One region of the Bradyrhizobium sp. BR2003 genome, then DNA from elsewhere that is predicted to be linked to it. Evidence: predicted binding sites of a transcription regulator. Region 1 holds the regulator's gene; each other region holds the start of a gene.
The links. Region 1 encodes LexA, which represses DNA repair genes until DNA is damaged. Its sites were predicted from a motif close to TGTTCNNNNTGTGTTCNG; they were not measured.
Positions count from the first base shown of each region.

Region 2: the regulator LexA is predicted to act here: its motif matches at 822-839, upstream of E2I15_RS14130 (ImuA family protein).
Region 3: the regulator LexA is predicted to act here: its motif matches at 1,543-1,560, upstream of uvrA (excinuclease ABC subunit UvrA).

Region 1 covers NZ_SMYJ01000009.1:330,224-332,424, reverse strand. Annotated here, with positions in the region: gene E2I15_RS06025 (molybdopterin molybdotransferase MoeA) at 1-757, shown strand, start outside; gene lexA (transcriptional repressor LexA) at 1,000-1,704, shown strand; gene E2I15_RS06015 (hypothetical protein) at 1,961-2,201, shown strand, end outside.
Region 2 covers NZ_SMYJ01000019.1:219,763-221,963, reverse strand. Annotated here, with positions in the region: gene E2I15_RS14135 (UdgX family uracil-DNA binding protein) at 1-654, opposite strand, end outside; gene E2I15_RS14130 (ImuA family protein) at 911-1,705, shown strand; gene E2I15_RS14125 (Y-family DNA polymerase) at 1,596-2,201, shown strand, end outside.
Region 3 covers NZ_SMYJ01000011.1:57,178-59,378, forward strand. Annotated here, with positions in the region: gene uvrA (excinuclease ABC subunit UvrA) at 1-1,455, opposite strand, end outside; gene E2I15_RS06585 (outer membrane protein) at 1,806-2,201, opposite strand, start outside.

The sequences.
Region 1 (2,201 bases):
GTCCGACCGCGCGCTGTCGCTGGCGGCCGCCATGAACTATCCGGAACTTGCGGTGCGCTGCCGCCCGAAGGTCGCGGTGCTGGCGACCGGCGATGAACTGGTGATGCCGGGCTCGCAGCCCGGCCCCGGCCAGATCGTCTACTCCAACGGCTACGCGCTGCGGGCGCTGGCGCGCGCCGAGGGCGCCGAGACCGTCGACCTCGGCGTTGCCGCCGACACAATGGAGGCGACCACGGCCGGCATCCGCCGGGCGCGCGAGGCCGGCGCCGATGTCCTGATCACGACGGGCGGCGCCTCGGTCGGCGACCACGATCTCGTCAAGCGGTCGCTGGAAGCCGAGGGCGTCGAGATGGCGTTCTGGCGGATCGCGATGCGGCCGGGCAAGCCGATGATGCACGGCCGGCTCGGCGCGATGCGGGTGATCGGCCTGCCCGGCAATCCGGTGTCGTCCTATGTCTGCGCTTTCCTGTTCCTGGTGCCGTTGATTCGGGCGCTGAGCGGCCGGAAAGTGATTCATCATCGCCGCACGAGCGCCCTGCTCGGCCGCGACCTCGCCGCCAACGACCAGCGCGAGGACTATCTGCGGGCACGGCTCGAAGCGCGCGAGGACGGCACGTTGATCGCAACGCCGGTGACGCAGCAGGACTCGTCGCTGCTCGGGAATCTCGCTGCGGCACGGGCACTTCTCGTGCGTCCGCCGTTCGCGGCAGCGGCCGTCAAGGGCAGCGAATGCGAGATTCTGACACTGCCCGAATAGGGTTTTCATGCCCCACCGATCGTGCGTTGCCTGATCCGTTCACCGGAAATTAAGTGGTTGCGGAACACATATCGAACATATAGTGTCCGTTCATGATTTGTTTCGAGTACTGGTGTCTACAATCGGGAAGCCGCGTGGAAGCAAGTGCAACGAGCACATGCTCCTGAGGTCAGGCCCGCCTGAAGGCCCCACCAGAAGAGTCTCGGAATCGAACGACGCTATCAACCGGGGGAATGCTCGAGATGCTCACGCGCAAACAGTACGAACTTCTGCGTTTCATCAATGAACGTCTGAAAGAGGCCGGCGTACCGCCCTCCTTCGACGAGATGAAGGATGCGCTCGACCTGCGCTCGAAGTCCGGTATCCACCGCCTGATCACTGCGCTGGAGGAGCGCGGCTTCATCCGCCGCCTGCCGAACCGCGCCCGCGCCATCGAGGTCATCAAGCTGCCCGAACTCTCGGCTGGCGGCGGCAACGGCCGACGCGGCTTCACGCCCAGCGTCATCGAAGGCACCCTCGGCCGGCGCGCCAGCACGCCGCCGATCGCCGAGGACGACGGCAACCGTCCGGTCGCGGTCCCCGTGATGGGCCGGATCGCCGCCGGTACGCCGATCGAGGCGCTGCAGACCCGCAGCCACACCATCAGCGTGCCGCCCGACATGCTCGGCGCCGGCGAGCACTATGCGCTCGAGGTGCGCGGCGACTCGATGGTCGATGCCGGCATCCTCGACGGCGACATGGCGCTGATCCAGCGCAACGACGTCGCCAACACCGGCGACATCGTGGTGGCGCTGATCGACGAGGAGGAAGCCACCCTGAAGCGCTTCCGCCGCCGCGGCGCATCGATCGCGCTCGAGCCGGCCAACACCGCCTATGAAGTGCGCATCCTGCCGCCGAACCGGGTGCGCATCCAGGGCAAGCTGATCGGCCTGTATCGCAAATACTGAATTGCAAATACTTGCGGCGGCCGGGAACGAGCAACACGTCGGATCGTTCCTTGCATGATAGCGTAGCGTACGGCCTGCCCGATGCGCTCCGATACCTCTCGCGCAGCGTCGCGTGTTTGTGATCGGGGTCGGTCTCGGACCAGTCGTACAATCGCCCAGAAACGAGCAGAAGCTCGTTCGCTATCGTCCACTCTGGTAGAGGCCCCAATGCCTCAAGAGAGGCACGGGTCGCTACCTCGAAATGAGGAGCCATCCGATGTGTGACTATAGTCTGCACGCCGTGGCATCGCGCCCCGCCATTGTCGGAGAGACGCTGATCACGACGACGTTCCGCGGCACGTCGACCCGCGGTTTTGCTTCGGAGAACGATCCCACTGTCGCGGTCTGCATGCTGCCGGGCACCGAGCTCGCTTTCGCCGAGAACGTTCGCTACGACAGCCGCTGGATCTGGACCAAGACGCTGAACTATCGCGTCGGCGTATTCAACGAAGTCGAGC
Region 2 (2,201 bases), on a different contig from region 1:
TTTCAGCCGCGCGGGATTGAACAGGCCGTTGTCATGACGCCGCCAGGCTTCCTCCAGCCGATCCTCGCTCGGCACCTCGGATTTGGCGACGCCGGGCGAGATCGAGATCGCGTGCCCGTCCCAATGGGCGCAGACGTCGGGGGTCAGGATCGACCACGGCATGTCGGCGAAGCGGCCGGCGAAGAACGGTGCGGCGAACTCGACGATGCGGTGTTCGGGCTCGAACCAGGCGACGTAATGCGCCGTCCGTTCGCGTCCGATCTCGCGGAAGCGCAGATGCGCGTGCATCCTGTCGATGTCGCTATAGACCGCGCGCGCCATCGCGTGGACCTCGGCGACGTCGGGGTCATCAGTCGCGCCGAGCAGATCGTGATGGCTGCGCAGCCGCCACAGCAGGCGGTAGAGCAGGGCGAAGCGCGCGTCATTGCGATACAGGATCGCGGTCTTTGCGAGTTCGACGAATATCGCGGGGACGTTGAACTGCGCCTGCGGCACGTCAGGCAATTCATTCACGCAGGATACCGGCGACAATTCGTCGTTGCGGCGTACGGTCCACGTGATCTCCGCGGGCTTCACGTCATTGATCGCCAATCGCCGCGCGGCCTTGCGCCAGCCTTCGAAATCGGTGTCGTTGTCGAGCACGATGATGCGCATGCGATTGCTCCGTTTCCGTCACGCCGCCATTTCCGGGGCCCTCCGCGTCTGAGTTGCGGAAGTGCGGAGCCCGACCGCTTCGACGGCTGCTGAATCCCATTGATTCCACTGATGAATCGATGAGCCCACCAATCCGATTGACTCCGCGGGCCCTGTTAGCTTTATATTAGAACATATCATGAACAATCGAGCCAGTCCCTGGTTCACTGTTCTGGTCAGTGACGGCCTCAAATTTTGGTTGGGAAGGAGCGGCGCAATGAATGGCGCACGCACGGGTACGCTTGCGTCTCTGCGCGGCAGCATCGCGCGCATCGAGGCGCCATCGGAGGCGGCGATGCCGAACCGCATCGCGCTCGGCCACACGAGCGCGGACGCGATGCTGCGCGGCGGGCTTGCACCGGCCGCGCTGCACGAGGTGTTCGCGGCCGGCCATCAGGGCGGCGCGGCGACCGGCTTCATTGCGGGGCTCGCCGGACGGATATCAGCGCGCAAGCCGCTGGTCTGGGTGCGGCAGGATTTTTCCGATCGCGAAAACGGCGCGCTGTCGATGCGCGGGCTCGCCGAGCTCGGCCTCGATCCGCGCCTCCTGGTCACGGTGCGCGCCGCCGATGTCGATGGCGCCCTGCGCACTGCTGCCGACGCGCTCGCCTGCGATGCGCTCGGCGCTGTCGTGCTCGAGATCTGGGGCGATGTGCGCCAGCTCGATCTCGTCGCCAGCCGCAAACTGACCCTGGCCGCGCAAGCCTCCGGCGTCACCGCGCTGGTGCTGCGGATCGCGGCTACGCCGATTCCCTCGACGGCGGAGACGCGCTGGATCGTGCGTGCGGCGCATTCGCCGCCCGGCAATGCCGCAAGCGCCTGGGGCGCGCCGCGATTCGAGGCCGAACTCGTGCGCAACCGTCATGGCCCGGTCGGGCGATGGATCATGGAATGGAAATGTGATGAGTGCCAATTCAGTGAACCGTCGGCGTATCCTCAGCCTGTGGCTGCCACGCCTGCCCATCGATCGCATCAAGCGCAAGCTCGCGCAGGACATCGCCTCGCAAGCTGAGGCTCGGGAGGTCGATGAACCTTCAAGTGAGGTGAGCACGTTGGCAGGGCTCTCTTCCCCCTTGCGGGGGAGAGTTGGAGAGAGGGGTACCACGAACGCCGGCGTATGCGGCTTACCCCTCTCCCTAGCCCTCCCCCGCAAGGGGGGAGGGAACCCGTCTGCCGATGCGTCCCTTACGAAAAGCAAAGAACTCCCCAGCGTCGTGGTCGCAAAAGACCACAACGCCATCCTGCTGCACGCCGTCGACGAGGCCGCGATGCGCGCCGGGCTGTCGATCGGGCTGCCGCTCGCCAATGCGCGGGCGATCTGTCCGGAGCTCACGGTCTACGACGCCGACCCCGCCGCCGACCTGAAGACGCTGAACGACATCGCCGACTGGTGCGACCGCTTCACGCCGCTGGTCGCGCTCGATCCGCCTTACGGCCTGTTCCTCGACATCACCGGCTGCGCGCATCTGTTCGGCGGCGAACGGGCGCTGCTGCAGATCGTCATCAAT
Region 3 (2,201 bases), on a different contig from region 1:
CGGCACCGTCTCGAACCATTCGCCGGCGCGCTTCACCGAGAGCTCGGAGATCTCGCCGATGTGCTTGCCGCCGATCTTGACGCACAGCGCCTCGGGCTTCAGCCGGTGGCCGTTGCAGGCTTCGCAGGGGACGTCGGAGAAATACTTGCCGAGCTCCTCGCGCGCCCACTCGCTCTCGGTCTCGCGGTAGCGGCGGTTGATGTTGGTGATGACGCCCTCGAACGGCTTCTTGGTGTCGTAGGAGCGGACACCGTCCTCATAGGAGAACTTGATCTCGTCGTCGCCGGAGCCGTGCAGCAGCGCGTTCTGGACCTTCTTGGTAAGGTCCTTCCACTTGGTGTCGAGCGTGAACTTGTAGTGCTTGCCGAGCGCGGTCAGGGTCTGGATGTAATAGGGCGAAGACGATTTCGCCCAGGGCGCGATCGCGCCCTTGCGCAAGGTCAGCTCCTTGTCGGGGATGACCAGGTCCTCGTCGATATGCTGCTCGACGCCGAGGCCGCCGCAGGCCGGGCAGGCGCCATAGGGGTTGTTGAACGAGAACAGGCGCGGCTCGATCTCGGGGATCGTGAAGCCGGAGACCGGACAGGCGAATTTCTCCGAGAACAGGATGCGCTCGGGACCGCTCTTGTCGTGGATCTTCGCGGTCTTCTTCTTGTCCTCTTTCTTGTCGTCCTGCGCGGCCGCTGCCGGGGCGTCGGCGTACTCGATCACGGCGAGGCCCTCGGCGAGCTTCAGTGCGGTCTCAAAGCTTTCCGCGAGGCGCTGGGCGAGGTCGGGACGCACCACGATGCGGTCGACCACGACGTCGATGTCGTGCGGGAATTTCTTGTCGAGCGCGGGCGCCTCGGACAGTTCGTAGAAGGTGCCGTCGATCTTGACGCGCTGAAAGCCCTTCTTGAGATACTCGGCGAGTTCCTTCTTGTACTCGCCCTTGCGGCCGCGCACGACCGGCGCCAGCAGGTAGAGGCGAGTGCCTTCCGGCAGCGCCAGCACGCGATCGACCATCTGCGAGACGATCTGGCTCTCGATCGGCAGGCCGGTGGCCGGCGAATAGGGCACGCCGACGCGCGCCCAGAGCAGGCGCATGTAGTCGTAGATCTCGGTGACGGTGCCGACGGTGGAGCGCGGGTTCTTCGATGTGGTCTTCTGCTCGATCGAGATCGCCGGCGACAGGCCGTCGATCTGGTCGACATCCGGCTTCTGCATCATCTCGAGGAACTGGCGCGCATAGGCCGACAGCGACTCGACGTAGCGGCGCTGGCCCTCGGCATAGATGGTGTCGAACGCGAGCGACGACTTGCCGGAGCCGGACAGGCCGGTGAACACCACGAGCTTGTCGCGGGGAATCTCGACGTCGATGTTCTTCAGATTGTGTTCGCGCGCGCCACGGATCGTGATGGCGCGCGATGAGGAGCCGGCGTTCTGTTGGCGCTTCGCCTTGAGCACTTCATCCATAGCGACAGTTCCGGGCGCATGCTTGGGCGCCTTTTGGGCGCGCATCGCCGGTGATGCCGGGACCTTGCGCCGATGGGGTGTGAAGACTGGAACGTAGGAAGAACGGCCAACAATTTCCAGTGCTGAGTCGCGTCCATCAACGGATAGTTTGCCTGATGGCAGCAGCCGTCAGCAGCGCCGGTTCCGCCAGAGCCTTTTGCCGTTCCGATGGAATCGGAACGGGGGCTCCAGATTCCTGCTGTGGCGTGTTTTCTTGACGCGAACCGGAATCCACTTCGCTCAAAAACGCTCTTACGCAAAAAGGCCGGCGCGAAGCCGGCCTTTCCGCGTGATCTGATCGCAGATCGATCTTAGTACTTGGCGACGATCGGGCCGCCGAAGTGATAGTTCACGCCGAACTGGGCGCTGTGCAGCTCGAGCGTACCGGACGGCACGCCGAAATAGTTCTCGCTGTCGAGGCTGCGATACAGGTATTCGCCTTTGATCGACCACTGCGGCGCGATGAACGCTTCGACGCCGGCGCCGACGGTCCAGCCGGAGTGGAAGTTGCTCTGCGAGGCGGTCACGCCGAGGGCGGTGACGCTGACCTCGTTGTTGGCCCAGGCGTAGCCGCCGGTGCCATAGAACAGCACCTTGTCGACGGCGAAGCCGAGGCGGCCGCGCACGGTGCCGAGCGAGTTGATCTTGCTGCGGGCGGTGACGCCGAGCGCGGAGACCGACGCGTCGATGTCAGCACCTGCAGCGTC